DNA from 2 places in the Streptomyces sp. 351MFTsu5.1 genome. Region 1 is predicted to be linked to the other one. Evidence: riboswitches for the same ligand, from Rfam matches in the RefSeq annotation. Region 1 holds a riboswitch; the other holds the start of a gene.
What was found. A riboswitch is a leader RNA that binds a small molecule or an ion and turns the genes downstream of it on or off. The one in region 1 is predicted to bind S-adenosylmethionine.

Region 1 (9,308 bases):
TCCTCGCCGTGGAACCGCGGGACGCGGTCGCTGTTCCCGGCCGACTCGTGGCCGACGTAGGTGCCCTCGGTGACGACGAGACCGACTCCGGCGGCCGCGCGGCGGGAGTAGTACGACGCCACGTCCTCGCCGGGGATGCCGCCCGGGGAGAACATGCGGGTCATGGGCGCCATGGCGATGCGGTTCGGGACGGTCAGACCGTTGATGTGGACCGGGCGGGCGAGGATCTCGGCGGCACGGGAGGTGGAGGGGGCGGGGGAGGCGGTCACGAGGCGATACTCCTTGGTATGTGCATGTACATATACGCTACCAAGGTGCCCTGCACGACAGAAGCCCGCCCCACGACGTGGGACGGGCTTCACATGGAGCGCCGGGCAGGCCTTGCACCTGCATTTCCCCGCAGGAAGCGGGGCGTCTTTCCTTGGACCACCAACGCGTAGTCGACCGACGGGAGTTCACGTCGGGCGGCTCGTGATCAACTATAGCGCAAGAAAAGACCGGGGGCGGCCACCCCCTGTTCCCAGGAAGTGCCGCCCCCGGCAAGACCGTTGATCAACCGTCAGGCCTCGCGGCCCGGGGATGATCAGAAGTCCATGTCACCGCCCGGCATGCCGCCACCGGCGGGCGCGGCGGCCTTCTCCGGCTTGTCGGCGATGACGGCCTCGGTGGTGAGGAACAGCGCGGCGATGGAGGCGGCGTTCTGCAGGGCAGAGCGCGTCACCTTCGCCGGGTCGATGATGCCCTCGGCGATCATGTCGACGTACTCACCGGTCGCGGCGTTCAGGCCGTGGCCGACGGTGAGGTTGCGGACCTTCTCGACGACGACGCCACCCTCGAGACCACCGTTCACGGCGATCTGCTTGAGCGGGGCCTCCAGGGCGAGCTTCACGGCGTTGGCGCCGGTCGCCTCGTCACCCTCGAGCTCCAGCTTCTCGAACACCTGGGAGGCCTGGAGCAGGGCCACGCCACCACCGGCGACGATGCCCTCCTCGACGGCCGCCTTCGCGTTGCGAACGGCGTCCTCGATGCGGTGCTTGCGCTCCTTGAGCTCGACCTCGGTCGCGGCACCGGCCTTGATGACGGCGACGCCACCGGCGAGCTTGGCCAGGCGCTCCTGGAGCTTCTCGCGGTCGTAGTCCGAGTCGCTGTTCTCGATCTCGGCACGGATCTGGTTCACGCGGCCGTTGACCTGGTCCGAGGAACCGGCACCGTCGACGATGGTGGTCTCGTCCTTGGTGATGACGACCTTGCGGGCGCGGCCCAGGAGGTCCAGGGTCGCGTTCTCCAGCTTGAGGCCGACCTCCTCGGAGATGACCTCGCCGCCCGTGAGGATGGCGATGTCGCCGAGCATGGCCTTGCGGCGGTCACCGAAGCCCGGGGCCTTGACGGCGACGGACTTGAAGGTACCGCGGATCTTGTTGACGACCAGGGTCGACAGGGCCTCGCCCTCGACGTCCTCGGCGATGATCAGCAGCGGCTTGCCCGACTGCATGACCTTCTCCAGGAGCGGGAGCAGGTCCTTGACGGAGCCGATCTTGGAGTTGGCGATGAGGATGTAGGGGTCGTCGAGCGACGCCTCCATGCGCTCCATGTCGGTGGCGAAGTACGCCGAGATGTAGCCCTTGTCGAAGCGCATACCCTCGGTGAGCTCCAGCTCCAGACCGAAGGTCTGGGACTCCTCGACGGTGATGACGCCTTCCTTGCCGACCTTGTCCATGGCCTCGGCGATGAGCTCGCCGATCTGGGTGTCGGCGGCGGAGATGGAGGCCGTGGAAGCGATCTGCTCCTTGGTCTCGACATCCTTGGCCTGCTCGAGCAGGGCGGCGGAGACGGCCTCGACGGCCTTCTCGATACCGCGCTTGAGGGCCATCGGGTTGGCGCCGGCGGCTACGTTGCGCAGGCCTTCCTTGACCAGGGCCTGGGCGAGCACGGTCGCGGTGGTCGTACCGTCACCGGCGACGTCGTCCGTCTTCTTGGCGACTTCCTTGACCAGCTCGGCGCCGATCTTCTCGTACGGGTCCTCGAGCTCGATCTCCTTGGCGATGGAGACACCATCGTTGGTGATCGTGGGGGCGCCCCACTTCTTCTCGAGGACGACGTTGCGGCCCTTGGGGCCGAGCGTCACCTTGACGGCGTCCGCGAGCTGGTTCATGCCGCGCTCGAGGCCGCGCCGCGCCTCCTCGTCGAACGCGATGATCTTGGCCATGTGAAGTGGTCCCTCCAGGACTGGGGGTGATTCCTTCGGACCGCGCCCGCGCCCGCGACGGACGGCTCGCACACCTCGTGGGTTCCTTCCCCACCCGGCCTGCGGGCCTCACCGACCCGGTCCTTCGTTGTCACTCTCACCTTCAGAGTGCTAACGCCAATGATTAGCACTCGGCATGGTCGAGTGCAAGCGCCTCTCGTGGATCGACCCCGCCCACAACCCCACCGACCACGCGCGTCCGCCCCCACCGGACAGTTCGCCGCGTACGACATGAAGGGGACGGGGTGGGGGGATGTCCGCCCGCAGCGGCCGGCGTCCGGAACCGAGAACTGACCAAGAGACCGAGCCGCCGGACCGAGGACGGACACCCCCCACCCCGGCACCGACCCACCCACCACACAGAACGCGCTACACAAGCCCCCACCGAGGCCGGGCGGGCCGCCGCAGGCACCCAGGGGCGCGGGGCTGTATCGAGATGCGGCTCCGCCGCGTGGGCGCAAAACGCCAGCCCCCACCCACCCGCAGACAACAACCCGCGCATGACGAAGGGCCCGTACCCATGACTCCCCATGGGGTACGAGCCCTTCGTTGGAAAAGAAGAACGACGCTGTTGTTACCCGGCGCGTGCTTCAGCCAGTCGCGAGACGGACCATGTCCGCCTGCGGCCCCTTCTGACCCTGCGAGATCTCGAACTCGACCCGCTGGCCCTCTTCAAGGGTGCGGTAACCGTCCATCTGGATCGCGCTGTAGTGGACGAATACATCCGCACCACCGTCGACCGCGATGAAGCCGTACCCCTTCTCCGCGTTGAACCACTTGACGGTGCCCTGAGCCATGCCTAACTCCCCTATTACTGGCCCTTGCACGGATCCGCACTTCGCGGATCCGGGTCAGACCTCACCCCCCACATGGTTGGGGGCGTGCGCCGGAACGCGTCGACCGCGGCTGAATGTATCTGTCCAACTGCCGTCTGCAACAGGTCAATCGGACGAGAATTCTGGACGGAAGGGGTCCGGAATGTAGTGAGAATTCGTCCGAATTCGGGGCAAGTCGGGCCCCATAAAGGACGCATAAGGCACATAAGGTGCACACACTTTGGCTACTTCTCATCGCATCCGGAGCAGGAACTCATATGCGTGCGGCAAGGAGAAAGACCCTGGTTCCCCAACTGTACCGCGCTCAACCATAGAGAATTGCCCCCTCCGCTTCTCTCGCGGAGGGGGCAATCAGTTGAACACTCGGTAATTACCATTACCGATGGTAATGACCAGTCATACGGTCACGGTCGCGCTCACCCGCCGGCGACCGCCGGGATGATCGAGACACCCGCCCCGTCGGGCGTCGCCGTCTCCAGCCCCTGCTCGAACCGCACGTCGTCGTCATTCACGTACACATTGACGAACCGGCGCAGCTTGCCCTGGTCGTCGAGAACACGTGCGGCGATACCGGCGTGGTTCTTCTCCAGATCCGCGATGACCTCGGCGAGGGTCCCGCCCTCGGCCTGCACCTCGGCCTGGCCGCCGGTGTAGGTGCGCAGGATGGTGGGGATGCGGACGTTGACGCTCATGCGAGGCCAGCCTCTCGGAAAGAGTCGAGGTTCGGACGAATCGTGGCGGTGAGCCCCGTACCGGCCACCGCGTCCAGGGTCTTGAGACCGTCGCCGGTATTCAGTACCACCGTGGTCTTCGTCGGGTCGAGGACACCGTTCTCGATCAGCTTGCGGGCCACACCCACGGTCACGCCGCCCGCGGTCTCCGCGAAGATGCCCTCGGTCCGCGCCAGCAGCTTGATCGCGTCCACGACCTGGTCGTCGTTCACGTCCTCCACGGCACCCCCCGTACGACGGGCGATGTCCAGCACGTACGGCCCGTCCGCCGGGTTGCCGATGGCGAGGGACTTGGCGATGGTGTTCGGCTTCTGCGGCCGTACGACGTCGTGCCCCGCCTTGTACGCGACGGAGACCGGGCTGCACCCCTCCGCCTGCGCACCGAAGATCTTGTACGGCCTGTCCTCGACGAGCCCGAGCTTGATCAGCTCCTGGAGCCCCTTGTCGATCTTCGTGAGCTGGGAGCCGGACGCGATCGGCACGACCAGCTGGTCGGGAAGCTTCCAGCCGAGCTGCTCGCAGATCTCGTACGCCAGCGTCTTGGAGCCCTCGGCGTAGTACGGCCGCAGGTTGACGTTGACGAAGCCCCAGCCCTCGCCGGCCGGGTCGCCGATCAGCTCGGAGCAGAAGCGGTTCACGTCGTCGTAGTTGCCCTCGATGCCGACGAGCTCGCCGCCGTAGATCGCGGCCATGACGACCTTGCCCTGCTCCAGGTCGTGCGGGATGAACACGCACGAGCGGAAGCCCGCCCGGGCGGCGGCGGCACCGACCGCACCGGCGAGATTGCCGGTCGAGGAGCAGGACAGGGTGGTGAAGCCGAACGCGCGCGCCGCCTCCAGGGCCTGCGCGACGACACGGTCCTTGAAGGAGTGCGTCGGGTTGCCGGAGTCGTCCTTGATGTACAGGCCGCCGGTGACACCGAGCTCCCGGGCGAGGTTGTCCGCCTTGACGAGCGGGGTCCAGCCGGGGTTGATGTTGGGCTTGTCCGCCACGTCCGCGGGGACGGGCAGCAGCGGGGCGTAACGCCAGATGTTCGCGGGTCCCGCCTCGATCTGCTTACGGAGTTCCTCGGTTTCGTAGGCCGAGTAGTCGTACGCGATCTCGAGCGGGCCGAAACACTCCTCGCAGGCGAAGACCGGGCCGAGCGGCACGCGGTGACCGCACTCGCGGCAGCTCAGTGCCGCGGCGGGACCCAGGTCGACGGAGTTCGTGGTGCTTGCAACAGTCTGCGCAGCCATGGAGGCGAGGCCCTTTCTCCTCATCTTCCTCACGACGCGTTTCGCCGTGAGACGGATTTGGCACCTTCCCTAGCCGGGAGCCTCGCGAAATGATCAACAGTGATCTACGAGAACCGACTGGAGGGTTGCCGGGGCTTCATCGGGCCGTATCCCTCTGCCCCTCTGGATGAGCGGTATGAAGTTGTGGTCGGCGGGCGGTCCAGGACATGCGATGGTCACCCGCGTTGTTCAAGACTGTAACCGACAACCAGGACAGTTGAGATAGTCCGTCCGAACCGCGAGACGGATCACCCGGACCACACACGAAGGAGCCGCCTACGTGCTGGAAGAAGTCGAGCGCTGGCTGAGCACCCGCTCCTGGTCGGTGACCGATCGCCCGCTCCACCAGATCATGGCCGCCAAGCAGCGCACCGGGCAGACGGTCAGTGTCGTGCTGCCCGCGCTCAACGAGGAGGAGACGGTCGGTGACATCGTCTCCGTGATACGTCACGACCTGGTGCGGCAGGTTCCGCTCGTCGACGAGATCGTCGTCGTCGACTCGGGATCGACCGACCGCACCTCCGAGGTCGCCGCCGCGGCCGGCGCCACCGTGGTGCACCGCGACGAGATCCTGCCCAGGCTGCCCGCCCTCCCGGGCAAGGGCGAGGTGCTGTGGCGCTCCCTGCTGGTCACCCGCGGGGACATCGTCTGCTTCATCGACGCCGACCTGAAGGAGTTCTCCTCGGACTTCGTCCTGGGCATCGTCGGCCCGCTGCTCACCGACCCCGGGGTCGACCTGGTCAAGGGCATGTACGACCGCCCCCTGGGCGGCGCGGCGGGTCAGGGCGGCCGGGTCACCGAGCTCATGGCGCGCCCGCTGCTGAACATGCACTGGCCGCAGCTGGCCGGCTTCGTGCAGCCGCTGGGCGGCGAGTACGCGGCCCGCCGCAGCCTCCTGGAGCAGCTGCCGTTCCCCGTCGGCTACGGCGTCGAGCTGGGCATGCTGGTCGACGCGCTGCACCTGGTGGGCCTGGACGCCCTCGCCCAGGTCGACGTCGGCGTCCGCAAGCACCGCCACCAGGACGGCCAGGCCCTGGGCCGCATGTCGGCGGCGATCTACCGCACGGCCCAGCTCCGCCTGGCCCGCGGCCACCTGATCCGCCCGTCCCTGACCCAGTTCGAACGGGGGGAGGAGGGCTTCGAGCCCCGCACCTACTCGGTCGACACGGAGGAACGTCCACCGATGACGGAAATCCCGGAGTACATGAAGAAAAAGGCTGCGTAAGAGCGCCCCGTCAGGGGCGCGGGGAACGGCGCGACCAGCCCCCACCGGCCGGTAGCCGACCACGCGCCCCACGGGAACGTTTGAGCGGTTGCACCCCGGGCTAGATGTCGAGGCATGGCTCCCTCGCACAACGCCCACGTACTGGTCGCATCCAACAGAGGCCCCGTCTCGTACGAGGTCCAGGAGGACGGCGAGCTCACAGCGAAGCGCGGCGGCGGCGGCCTGGTCTCCGGCCTCTCGGCGATCGGGCCGGAGGCCGACGCCCTGTGGGTGTGCTCGGCCCTCTCCGACGGCGACCGGGAAGCCGTCCGGCAGGGCGTCGGCGAGGACGGCGTGCGGATGCTCGCGATCCCGGCCGACGTGCACGCGGACGCGTACAACGGCGTCGCCAACTCGGTGCTCTGGTTCGTCCACCACATGCTCTACCAGACCCCGCTGGAGCCGGTCTTCGACGCGGAGTTCCGGCGCCAGTGGGCGTCGTACGAGACGTACAACCGCGCCTTCGCCGAGGCGCTGGCGGAGGAGGCGGCCGAGGGGGCGGCGGTCCTGGTGCAGGACTACCACCTGTGCCTGGTCCCGGGGATGCTCCGCGAGCTCCGCCCCGACCTGCGGATCAGCCATTTCTCGCACACGCCGTGGGCGCCGGTGGACTACTTCCGGATGCTGCCGGACGACATCGCGGCGCAGCTGCTGCGCGGCATGCTCGGCGCCGACCGGCTCGGGTTCCTGACCCGGCGGTGGGCGGACGCCTTCACGGCCTGCGCCACGGAGTGCGCGGGCGGGCTCGGGGACACACAGGTCGGCGTGCACGGGCTGGGCGCGGACGCGGACTTCCTGCGCGAGCGGTCGCACGCGGCCGATGTCGAGGAGCGCATCGTCGGTCTGCGCGAGGAGATCGGCGCGGGCCGGAAGACGATCGTGCGGGTGGACCGGACCGAGCTGTCCAAGAACATCGTGCGCGGGCTGCTGGCCTACCGGCGGCTGCTGGAGTCGCGGCCCGAGTGGCGGGAGCGGGTCGTGCACGTGGCGTTCGCCTACCCGTCCCGGCAGGACCTCGCGGTGTACCGGGACTACACGGCCGAGGTGCAGCGGGTCGCGGACGAGGTCAACGACGCGTTCGGCACGCCGGGCTGGACGCCGGTCGTGCTGCACGTCAAGGACGACTTCGCGCGCTCGCTCGCCGCGTACCGGCTGGCCGACGTGGCGCTGGTCAACCCGATCCGGGACGGTATGAACCTGGTCGCGAAGGAGGTGCCGGTGGTCTCCGACGAGGGGTGCGCGCTGGTGCTGTCGCGGGAGGCCGGGGCGTACGAGGAGCTGGGCGAGGACGCGATCACGGTCAACCCGTACGACATCGAGCAGACGGCGGCGGCCCTGCACGAGGCGTTGACGTTGCCGCCCCACGACCGCGCCGAACGCGCGAAGCGGCTGGCCGCGGCGGCCACGGCCCTGCCACCGGCCCAGTGGTTCCTGGACCAGCTGAACGCACTGAAGGCACTGGACGCATGAGTCTTCCCACGCCCGGCACCCCGGCCGGCCAGGACGGTCTCGCAGCGTTTCTGTCGCACCCGCGCGGAGCGGTGATCGGGCTGGACTTCGACGGGACGCTCGCGCCGATCGTGGCGGACCCGGAGCAGGCGCGGGCGCACCCCGAGGCGGTGTCGGTGCTCGCCGCGCTGGCCCCGAAGGTGGCCTCGGTGGCGGTGATCACCGGCCGCCCGGCCGAGGTCGCGGTCCGCTACGGCGGCTTCGCGGGCGTCGCCGGTCTGGAGCACCTGACCGTGCTCGGCCACTACGGCGCGGAGCGCTGGGACGCGGCGACGGGCGAGGTGACGGCGCCGGAACCGCACCCGGGTGTGGCGGCGGTCCGCGCGGAGCTGCCCGCCCTCCTCGACGGCACCGGCGCCTGGGTCGAGGAGAAGGGCGGCCGTGCCGTGGCCGTCCACACCCGCCGGGCCCCGGATCCGCAGGCCGTCTTCGACGCCCTCCGCACCCCCCTCACCGACCTGGCGGTCCGGCACGGCCTGATCGTCGAACCGGGTCGACTGGTCCTGGAACTGCGGCCGCCGGGCATGGACAAGGGCGTGGCCCTGCTGACCCACGTCCGCGAGCTGTCCGCCACCTCGGTCCTCTACGCCGGCGACGACCTCGGCGACCTCCCGGCCTTCTCCACGGTCGAGAACCTCCGCACCACCGGCACCCCCGGCCTCCTGGTGTGCAGCGGCAGCGACGAGGTCACGGAACTACGCAAACGCGCCGACCTGGTGGTGGACGGCCCGGACGGCGTGGTGACCCTGCTGCGCACCTTGGCGGACCACCTCACCTGACCCGGCGGGCGAACCATCCGCTCGACCAGCGTGCGCCCCCGGCACACGGTTCCCACGGCCGGAAGCCGCCGAGCGCCCTGCTCACCTGCCGAGACGGCCCGCTGGACCGGCCCCGCCGCTCGCCCCTCCAGGCCGACGGCCTCGACGGTCGGCACCACCGGACCGGCCCGCACGACGGAAGACCGCGGGCCACCGGGGCCGGCCGACGGGAGCGCCTGCTCGGGCCGTCGACCCGGCACACCCACACGCGGCCCACCGACCCCCCGCCCCGCCCCGCCGGCGGCTACCGCTCGGAGCGCCGCGCCTCCCGTACCCGGCGCAGTCTGTTCACCGTCACCGGGTCGTGGGCCAGGGCGCGTTCGTCGTCCAGCAGGGCGTTGAGGAGCTGGTAGTAGCGGACCGGCGCCAGGCCCAGCTCCTCGCGTATCGCGCGCTCCTTCGCGCCGGGGCCGGAAAAGCCGCGGCGCTCCAGGGCGAGGACGTCCCGCTCCCTGCGGTCCAGCTCCGGATGCTCCATGCCCAGAACCGTAGCCCCCGCCACTGACAACGCGACCTCCTCCACCGGAGAAGCGACTAGTCGGCGTTCTGCGCGGTCAGCTGAAGCTCCCGCAGCACCTCCTCGGGGCTCCCGCCGGGACTCACCGCCGACCCGATCCGCTTCTTCACC
Region 2 (9,308 bases), on a different contig from region 1:
CACCGGCCGGCCGCCCAGGTCCAGCGCGTGCATCGCGCCGTCCGCACCGCCGACGTACACCCGGGCGCCGTCGGACGAGACGGCGGCACAGGGGCCGCGCCGCCCGCCGAGCCCCTGCACGGCGTACGTCCATCCCACCTCGGCCGCGACCGGGCCGCCCTGCACGGAGCGGCCCGCGCCCGCGCCCGCGGAGGAGGCGGAGCCCGAGGGGCTCCGCAGCAGCCACCAGCCCAGGCCCCCGGCGCCGACCGCCCCCGCGCCACCGGCCCAGGCCGCCAGGATCCGGCGCCGCGAGGGCCTCGCCGAGGCGGGGCCGGTGGTCTCGGGCACGTCGGTGACCGTCATGGGCGCCATGTACTCCACCCCGCTGAGCCGCTCCCGCGACCCGTCCTCCGGCACCCAGCGCTCGTCGCCGTCGAGGGCCACGGTCGGCGGCCCTCCGGAGAACCATCCCTCGCGCAGGCCCTCCCGCAACGAACCGGCGGTGTGTCCCACGGCCGCGACCAGCTCGGCGGGCGTCGGCCGCGCCGCGGGATCGTCCCGCAGACAGGCCTCCACCAGCGGCAGCTGTTCCTCCGGTACGGCGGACAGGTCGACGTCCCCGGTCAGGATCCGCAGCAGGACGACCGAGTCCTGCCCCTCACCGAACGGTTCCTTCCCGCCGGACGCGTACGCGAGGACCGCGCCGAGGGAGAAGACGTCGCTGGCCGGGACCACCTGGGCGCCGTTGCGGATCTGCTCGGGCGAGAGATAGCCGACCGAGCCGACGACCACCCCGGTCCGGGTCAGCGCGGTCCCTTCCAGCGCCCGGACGATCCCGAAGTCGATGACCCGGGGCCCGTCCGGCGCGAGCAGGATGTTGGAGGGCTTGAGGTCCCGGTGCACCAGACCCTTGGCGTGGATCGCGGCGAGCGCCTCGGCGAGCGCCCCCGCCAGCAGCCGTACCGCGTCCGCGCCCAGCGGCCCCCGGTCGAGCACCGCGTCCCGCAGGTTGGGGCCGGCCACGAACTCGCTGGCCATCCACGGCCGCGCGGCCTCGGTGTCGGCGTCGACGACCCGCGCGGTGTACGTGCCGGCGCCGCCGACGGTCTGCGCGGCCCGCACCTCGTGCCGGAACCGGGCGCGGAAGGTGCGGTCCTCGGCGTGCTCCGCCCGCACCACCTTCACCGCGAGCCGCAGCCCGCCCCGGGCCTCGGCGAGATACACCTCGCCCATCCCGCCGGACCCGAGTCTTCCGAGGACCCCGTACGGTCCGATGGTCCGCGGATCGGTCTCCCGCAGCTCCTGCACCCCGTGCTCCCCCTGCCTCCGTACGGCTGCCGGAAGCGAGCGTATACGCGGGGTGGACGCCGGTACGTCAGACGGCCGGGACGCAGCGGCCGTCCTCGGTGCGGTACTGCCACTTCGCACCGTCCGCGACCAGTTCCTTCACGGCCCGCACAAAACGCTCCACGTGCTCGTCCGGGGTGCCCGCGCCGAAGCTCACGCGGATCGCGTTCAGGGACTTCTCGCCGGGCGCCGCCTCGGGGGCCCCGCACTCGCCCTGGGTCTGCGGGTCGCTGCCGAGGAGGGTGCGGACGAGGGGGTGGGCGCAGAAGAGGCCGTCGCGGACGCCGATGCCGTACTCGGCGGAGAGCGCCGCGGCGAAGTGGGAGCTGTTCCAGCCCTCGACGACGAAGGAGATCACGCCGACGCGGGGGGCGTCGTCGCCGAAGAGGGAGAGGATCCGCACCTCCGGGACCTCGGCGAGACCCGCCTTCACCTTCTCGATCAGGTGCTGCTCGCGGGCGACCAGGGTGTCGAAGCCGGCCTCGGTGAGGGCCTTGCAGGCCGAGGCGATGGAGTAGGCGCCGATGACGTTCGGGGAGCCGGCCTCGTGGCGGGCGGCGGTGTCGTGCCACTCCACGTCCACTCCCCCGTCCTCGCGCCGGGTGACCTTGCGGCTGGCGCCACCGCCGGCGAGGTAGGGGTCGGCCGCCTTGAGCCAGTCGGCACGGCCGGCCAGGACGCCGGAGCCGAACGGGGCGTACAGCTTGTGGCCGGAGAAGGCGACCCAGTCGACGTCCAGGTCACGGACGCTCACCGGGTGGTGCGGGGCCAGCTGGGCGGCGTCCAGGACGATCCGGGCGCCGTGGGCGTGAGCGGCGGCGGCCAGCTCGCGGACCGGCCACAGTTCGCCGGTGACGTTGGAGGCGCCGGTGACGCAGACCAGGGCCGGGCCCCGCGGGTCACGGGCGGCGAGTGCCTTCTCCAGGGTCTCGACGGCCTGCCGCGGGGTGCGGGGGGCGTCGAGGTAGCTGACCCGGGCGTCCTGCCAGGGCAGCAGGCTCGCGTGGTGCTCGGTCTCGAAGACGAAGACCTGGCAGTCGGCCGGGAGCGCGGCGGCGAGCAGGTTGAGCGAGTCGGTGGTGGACCGGGTGAAGACCAGCTGGTCGTCCTCGCGGCAGTCGAGGAACTCCGTGACCGTCTTGCGGGCGTTCTCGAACAGGTCGGTCGACAGCTGGGACAGGTAACCGGCCCCGCGGTGCACGCTGCCGTAGTAGGGCGCGTAGGCCGCCACGTCGTCCCAGACGCGCTGGAGGGCGGGGGCGCTGGCCGCGTAGTCGAGCGCCGCGTAGGTGACTTCGCCGCCGGTCACGAGCGGGACGGTGACATCTCGGCCCAGAACGGGCAGCTGGGCACAAATGGTCTGGGCGGGGGCAGCGGTGAAGACAGACATGGGGAACTCCCGGGCAAAAGAGAAAGGTGAGAGGGGGTTGCGGAGATGGGGGCTCGGCGCCCTATCGCATTCGCTTGCTCACGGAAGACTCCTCGAACGACCAGGATCCCTGGTTCGTGAGGGATCCGCGCTTGCCACAGACCTCGCTGCCTGCGGCCTGGTCTTCACCCGGGGCACCCCGCCACGGACGGAGGGTTGCCGGACAGTCGGCCGGGGCCTCATGACTGTCACTCATGACCTGGTCGAAAAACTTACGCGAGGTGATCGTCGTCCCGCAACCCGTGTCCGGATCGCGGGACGACACCCCGCCGGCTGCTATGCGTTGCTCGCGGCCACCCAGCGCTCCAGGGTCCGCTTGGCCGCCCCGGAGTCGATCGACTCCGCGGCCTTGTCCATCCCGGCCCGCAGCTGCTCGGCCAGCGTCCCGGTGCCCGGGTCCAGGGCGACCAGCGCGGCCGCCGAGTTCAGGAGTACGGCGTCCCGGACGGGGCCGGTCTCGCCGTCCAGGAGCTTCCTGGCGACCTCCGCGTTGTACGCCGGGTCACCGCCGCGCAGGGCCTCCACCGGGACCAGGTCGATGCCGACGTCCCGGGGGTCGAAGCTCTCCTCGGTGACCTTGCCGTCCCGGACGACCCAGACGTGGGAGGTCGAGGTGGTCGTCAGCTCGTCGAGCCCGTCGTCACCGCGGAAGACCAGGGAGGAGTTGCCGCGTTCGGCGAAGACGCCCGCGACGACGGGTGCCATGCGCGGATCGGCGACCCCGACGGCCTGGGACCGCACCCGGGCGGGGTTGGTGAGGGGGCCGAGGATGTTGAACACCGTGCGGATGCCCAACTGACCGCGGGCGGCGCCCGCGTGACGCAGCGCCGGATGGAACTTGATCGCGAAGCAGAAGGTGATCCCGGCCTCGCCGGCCACCTCGGCCACCCGCTGCGGGGTCAGCTCCAGGTTGACGCCGAGCTTCTCCAGGACGTCCGAGGCGCCGGACGCGGAGGAGGCGGCCCGGTTGCCGTGCTTGACGACCGTGGCACCGGTGCCGGCCACGACGATCGCCGACATCGTGGAGATGTTGACGGTCTTGGCACCGTCGCCACCCGTGCCGACGATGTCCACGGTCCGCCCGGGGACCTCGATCACATTGGCGTGCGCGTACATCGTCCGCACCAGCCCGTTGATCTCCTCGACCGTCTCGCCCTTGGCCCGGAGGGCGACCACGAAACCGGCGATCTGCGCGTCGGTCGCCTCGCCCTGCATGATCCGGTCCATCGCCCACGCCGTCGCGTCGGCGCTCTGGTCACGGCCGTACAGCAGGGCGTTCAGCACCTCGGGCCAGGAACGGCCCGCCGCGGTGTCGCCTCCAGCGGGGGTCACAGCGCTCATGGGGCCGCTCCTGGTCGTCGTAGAAGAAGTAGAAGAACACGAGTGTTGCGCCCACCCTATCCAGCCCGGGGCACGGCAAAGGGCCCCGTCCGGTGTTCGGACGGGGCCCTTTCAACCGCGCCGTGGCGAGCGCAGCGACAAGCAGTGATCAGTGGTGGCCGTGGCCGCTCGTGATCTCCTTGTACTCCTCGACGGTCGGCTTGGCGATCTGGGCTTCCTCGCCGTAGTACGCCTCGCTGAGCTTGGCACGCAGCTTCTCGGAGCGGCCGACCTTGCGCTCGACGCCGTTCTCGTCGACCGTGGGGCCGATCTCGGCCGGCTTGTACTGCTCGTGCGCCGTGAGCGTGTGCAGCTGCTCCTGGCTGAGCGGCTCGTGCACCTCGATGAACTCACCGTGCGGCAGGCGCTTGATGATGCCGGACTCGCGGCCGTGCAGCACCTTGTCCTTGTCCCGGCGCTGGAGGCCGAGGCAGATCCGCTTGGTGGCGACGAACGCCAGGACCGGGGCGACGAAGAACGCGACCCGCACGAACCATGTGATGGCGTTGATCGACAGGTGGAAGTGGGTGGCCCAGAGGTCGTTTCCACCACCGATCAGCAGGACGAAGTACCAGGTGATCCACGCGACACCGAAGGCCGTACGCGTCGGGGCGTTGCGCGGGCGGTCCAGGATGTGGTGCTCGCGCTTGTCGCCGGTGACCCAGGACTCGATGAACGGGTAGACCGCGATCGCGACCAGGACCAGCGGGAAGATGACCAGCGGGATGAACACGCCCAGGACGAGCGTGTGACCCCAGAAGTTGATCTCCCAGCCCGGCATGACACGGATCAGGCCCTCGGAGAAGCCCATGTACCAGTCCGGCTGGGCGCCCGTGGACACCTGGTCGGGACGGTAGGGACCCATCGACCAGATCGGGTTGATCGAGGCGATCGCCGCGATGGCCGCGATGACACCGAAGACCAGGAAGAAGAAGCCTCCGGCCTTGGCCATGTAGACCGGCAGCAGCGGCATGCCGACGACGTTGTTGTTCGTCTTGCCGGGGCCCGCGAACTGCGTGTGCTTGTGGTAGAAGACCAGGATCAGGTGGCCGACGACCAGGCCGAGCATGATGCCCGGCAGCAGCAGGACGTGGATCGAGTAGAAGCGGGCCACGAAGTCGCCGCCCGGGAACTCTCCGCCGAACAGGAAGAACGACAGGTACGTGCCGACGATCGGCACGGACAGGACCGCGCCCTCCATGAAGCGGACACCGGTGCCGGAGAGCAGGTCGTCCGGGAGCGAGTAACCGGTGAAGCCGGTGAACATGCCGAGGACGAACAGCAGGAAGCCGAACAGCCAGTTGACCTCACGCGGCTTGCGGAACGCGCCCGTGAAGAACACGCGCATCATGTGCACGAACATGCCGGCGAGGAAGATCAGCGCCGCCCAGTGGTGGATCTGCCGGATCAGCAGACCACCGCGCACATCGAAGGAGATGTGCATGGTCGAGTTGAACGCCTCGGACATCATCTGTCCCTGAAGCGGGACGTAGCTGCCGTGGTACTCCACCTCGTTCATCGACGGGTGGAAGAACAGCGTCAGATACACACCCGTGAGGATGATGATGATGAAGCTGTAGAGGCAGACCTCACCCAGCATGAACGACCAGTGGTCGGGGAAGATCTTGCGCATGTTGGACTTGGCCAGGGAGTAGATCCCGAGCCGTCCGTCGGCCCAGTCGGCGACGCGCTCGCCGGCCGGTGCCTTGTCGCGCGAGCGCGACCCGGTGGTCTCTGTAGTGCTCATCCGCGCTCCCAGAATGCAGGACCGACGGGCTCCTCGAAGTCGCCGAGCGCTTCAAGGTAGCCCTCGTCGTTCACGCCGATGCGCAGCTGCGGCAGGGCGTGACCGGCGGGGCCGAAGATCACCCGGGCACCGTCGGAGAGGTCGAAGGTGGACTGGTGGCAGGGGCAGAGCACGTGGTGCGTCTGCTGCTCGTACAGGGAGATCGGGCAACCGACGTGGGTGCAGATCTTCGAGTACGCGACGATTCCCTCGTGCGACCACTCGAGCTCGCGCTTGTCCTTGATGTTGTCGGGCTGGAGCCGGACGATCATCAGGGCGGCCTTGGCGATCTCGGTCTGGAACTCCTCGGAGTGCTCCTCCAGGCCCTCGGGCTTGGCGAAGGTGAGGGAGCCCACGGCGACGTCCGAGGGACGCAGCGGCTGGTCGGTGTTCATGTTGACCAGCAGCTTGCCCTTGGACCACATGGTGTGGCGGAGCTTGGTGCCGGGCAGCGGACCGAGGTCGCGCAGCAGCATGACACCGGAGAGCGGGAACAGGGCCAGCGCGCCGAACATCGTGTTGCGGATCAGCTTGCGGCGGCCGAGCGCCGACTCCTTGGCGCCCTGCTTGAAGTCGGCCATGACCTTGGCCTTGACCTCGGGGGGCGCCTCGATCGGGTGACGCTCGTCGGCGATCTCCTCGTCGGACATCAGGGTGCGGGCCCAGTGGACCGCGCCCGCGCCGATCGCGAAGAGGGCGAGACCGAGGGTCAGGCCCAGCGCGAAGTTCAGCGCGTTGATGTGGCCGATCGGGAAGACGAAGATCGACTTGTCGTGAGGGATGCTCACGTACGAGGCGATGAACCCGATCGTCGACAGCATCGAGACCGTGAACAGCATGGCCACCGTGCGCTCGGACCGGCTGGCGGCCCGCTCGTCGATGTCCTGCACCCGGTGCTCGTGCGGCGGGAGACCGGGGTCGGCGAACGGGTTCTGCTCGTCCGCGACGCCTACCGCGCCGTGCGCGCCCTGCTCTGCGGGCAGGTTCTCTTCTGGAATGTCTTGGCTACTCATGACTTCTTGGCCTTTGCGGTCCGAGCGGCGACCCAGACGGCGACCGCGATCAGCGCGCCGAGGCCGAAGATCCAGGCGAACAGGCCTTCGGAGACCGGGCCGAGACCGCCCAGCTCAAGGCCGCCGGGGCTCACGGTGTCGTCGCCGTTGACCGCGTTCAGGTACGCGATGATGTCCTTCTTGTTCTGCTCCGACAGGGTGGTGTCGGGGAACGACGGCATGTTCTGCGGGCCGGTCTGCATGGCCTCGTAGATGTGCTTCGGGTCGACGCCCTCGAGGCTCGGCGCGAACTTGCCGTGCGTCAGCGCGCCACCCTTGCCGGTGAAGTTGTGGCACTGCGTGCAGTTGTCGCGGAACAGCTCGCCGCCCTTGGCGATGTCGGCACCGTCGGGGCCGTACTGCGCCTCGGTCGGGATGCTCGGACCCGCGCCCAGCGAGGAGATGTACGCGGCCAGCTGGTCGATCTCGGCCTGGGTGTAGATGACCTTCTTGCGCGGAACCTGCGCGCCCGGCTGCTGGGCCGGCATGCGGCCGGTTCCGACCTGGAAGTCTACGGCCGCTGCGCCCACGCCCACCAGGCTCGGGCCGTCGGAGGATCCCTGACCGCCGGTGCCGTGGCAGCTGGCGCAGCCTACGGCGAAGAGCTTCTTGCCCTCGTCGATGGCCAGGGACTGGGCGGTTTCATCTGCCTGCGCCTTGCTCGCGGGTGCGAACACGGCGTACAGCCCCCCGGTGCATGCCAGCGCGAGGAGTAGGACGACGAGCGCCGCCAGCGGGTGGCGTCGTCGTGCGGAGAGCTTTTTCACGGATTACCCCGGTGTCAGGATCTTCTGCGTCGATGCTTGCGATGTCGGGAGCGGGCCCGGCTACTTGATCATGTAGATCGTGGCGAAGAGGCCGATCCAGACGACGTCGACGAAGTGCCAGTAGTAGGACACGACGATCGCCGCGGTCGCCTGCTCGTGGGTGAACCTCTTGGCCGCGTAGGTACGCCCGAGAACGAACAGGAACGCGATCAGGCCGCCCGTCACGTGCATGCCGTGGAAGCCGGTGGTCAGGTAGAACACCGAGCCGTACGGGTCGGAGGACAGGGAGAGCCCGTCCTTCTTCACCAGCTCCGTGTACTCGTAGATCTGACCGCCGATGAAGATCGCGCCCATGATGAACGTGACGATGAACCAGCCCCGGAGCTTCTTCACGTCACCGCGCTCGGCGGCGAAGACGCCGAGCTGGCAGGTGAGCGAGGAGAGCACCAGGATCGTGGTGTTCGTCGCCGAGAACGGGAAGTTCAGGCTGGACGCCATTTCCTTCCAGTGATCGGGTCCCGTCACCGATCGCAGGGTGAAGTACATCGCGAAGAGGGCCGCGAAGAACATCAGCTCGGAACTCAGCCAGATGATGGTTCCGACGCTGGTGAGGTTCGGCCGGTTGACCGACGGGTGCGCGTGCCCGGTTTCTACTGTCGTTGCTGTCGCCACGACCGACATTATGTCGGTCGCTTATCCCGCCCTCACTCCGGGGGGTGCCGTTCGGAGTGTCTTGCTGCTCCGTACCGGTGTTGACGTGGTGTTCAAGGGAGTAGCATCCCGCCCTACGGGCCTGTCCTTACGACGCTGACGTCACGGAGGAACAATGCAGCCGACCGCCACGGTGCTGGTCTACAGCGACGATTCCAACACCCGCGAGCAAGTTCGGCTGGCGACGGGGCGCCGTCCCGCTCCCGATGTCCCGGTGGTGGAGTTCGTGGAGTGCGCCACGCCTGCGGCGGTGCTGAAGGAGCTGGACAAGGGCGGGATCGACGTCTGTGTCCTCGACGGCGAGGCCGTGCCCATGGGCGGCATGGGGCTGTGCCGGCAGATCAAGGACGAGGTGTTCCACTGCCCGCCGGTGCTGTTGCTGATCGGGCGGCCGCAGGACGCGTGGCTGGCCACGTGGAGCCGGGCGGAGGGTGCGGTGACGCATCCGGTGGATCCGGTGGAGTTCGCGTCGGCGCTGGCTTCTCTGCTGCGGTCTCGGAAGGCGTTGACCGCCTAGGAACTCGGTCGGTCCTGTGGTCGGGCGGCTGCAGTCCCGCGCCCCTGAGGAGTCCGGCGAGCCCCTGTCTAGACGCTCTGCGGCCTCAGCCTGGCCTGCTGCGCCGGAGTGGGGCCGTCCGAGGTGCCTGAGGCCAGCGCGCTGCCCTCGCGCCACTTCTTCCAGTCCAGGTTCCAGTCGCCGAAGCCGTTGCCGAAGGCCTCCATGGTGTGGCCGTCGGAGTTGACGACCTTGACCACGTCGCCCTCGTGGACCGTCTCGAAGAACCACTCGGCGTTGTCGGTGCTCATGCCGGTGCAGCCGTGGCTGACGTTGGCGTAGCCCTGTGAGCCCACCG

Region 2: another riboswitch for S-adenosylmethionine. It lies ahead of H295_RS0121390 (aminotransferase class V-fold PLP-dependent enzyme); the one in region 1 lies ahead of thrC (threonine synthase).

What each region holds. Positions count from the first base shown of each region.
Region 1 covers NZ_KB911796.1:3,828-13,135, forward strand. Annotated here, with positions in the region: gene H295_RS0135335 (NADH:flavin oxidoreductase) at 1-269, opposite strand, end outside; gene groL (chaperonin GroEL) at 584-2,206, opposite strand; gene H295_RS0135345 (cold-shock protein) at 2,836-3,042, opposite strand; gene H295_RS0135350 (MoaD/ThiS family protein) at 3,498-3,773, opposite strand; gene thrC (threonine synthase) at 3,770-5,050, opposite strand; SAM riboswitch class I at 5,068-5,223, opposite strand; gene H295_RS0135360 (glucosyl-3-phosphoglycerate synthase) at 5,370-6,314, shown strand; gene H295_RS0135365 (alpha,alpha-trehalose-phosphate synthase (UDP-forming)) at 6,429-7,823, shown strand; gene otsB (trehalose-phosphatase) at 7,820-8,641, shown strand; gene H295_RS0135375 (DUF3263 domain-containing protein) at 8,925-9,158, opposite strand; gene H295_RS0135380 (extracellular solute-binding protein) at 9,215-9,308, opposite strand, start outside.
Region 2 covers NZ_KB911783.1:104,582-113,889, reverse strand. Annotated here, with positions in the region: gene H295_RS0121395 (protein kinase domain-containing protein) at 1-1,290, opposite strand, end outside; gene H295_RS0121390 (aminotransferase class V-fold PLP-dependent enzyme) at 1,358-2,719, opposite strand; SAM riboswitch class IV at 2,842-2,958, opposite strand; gene trpD (anthranilate phosphoribosyltransferase) at 3,035-4,099, opposite strand; gene H295_RS0121380 (cytochrome b) at 4,248-5,885, opposite strand; gene H295_RS0121375 (ubiquinol-cytochrome c reductase iron-sulfur subunit) at 5,882-6,937, opposite strand; gene H295_RS0121370 (c-type cytochrome) at 6,934-7,743, opposite strand; gene H295_RS0121365 (cytochrome c oxidase subunit 3) at 7,804-8,424, opposite strand; gene H295_RS0121360 (response regulator transcription factor) at 8,570-8,971, shown strand; gene H295_RS0121355 (L,D-transpeptidase) at 9,040-9,308, opposite strand, start outside.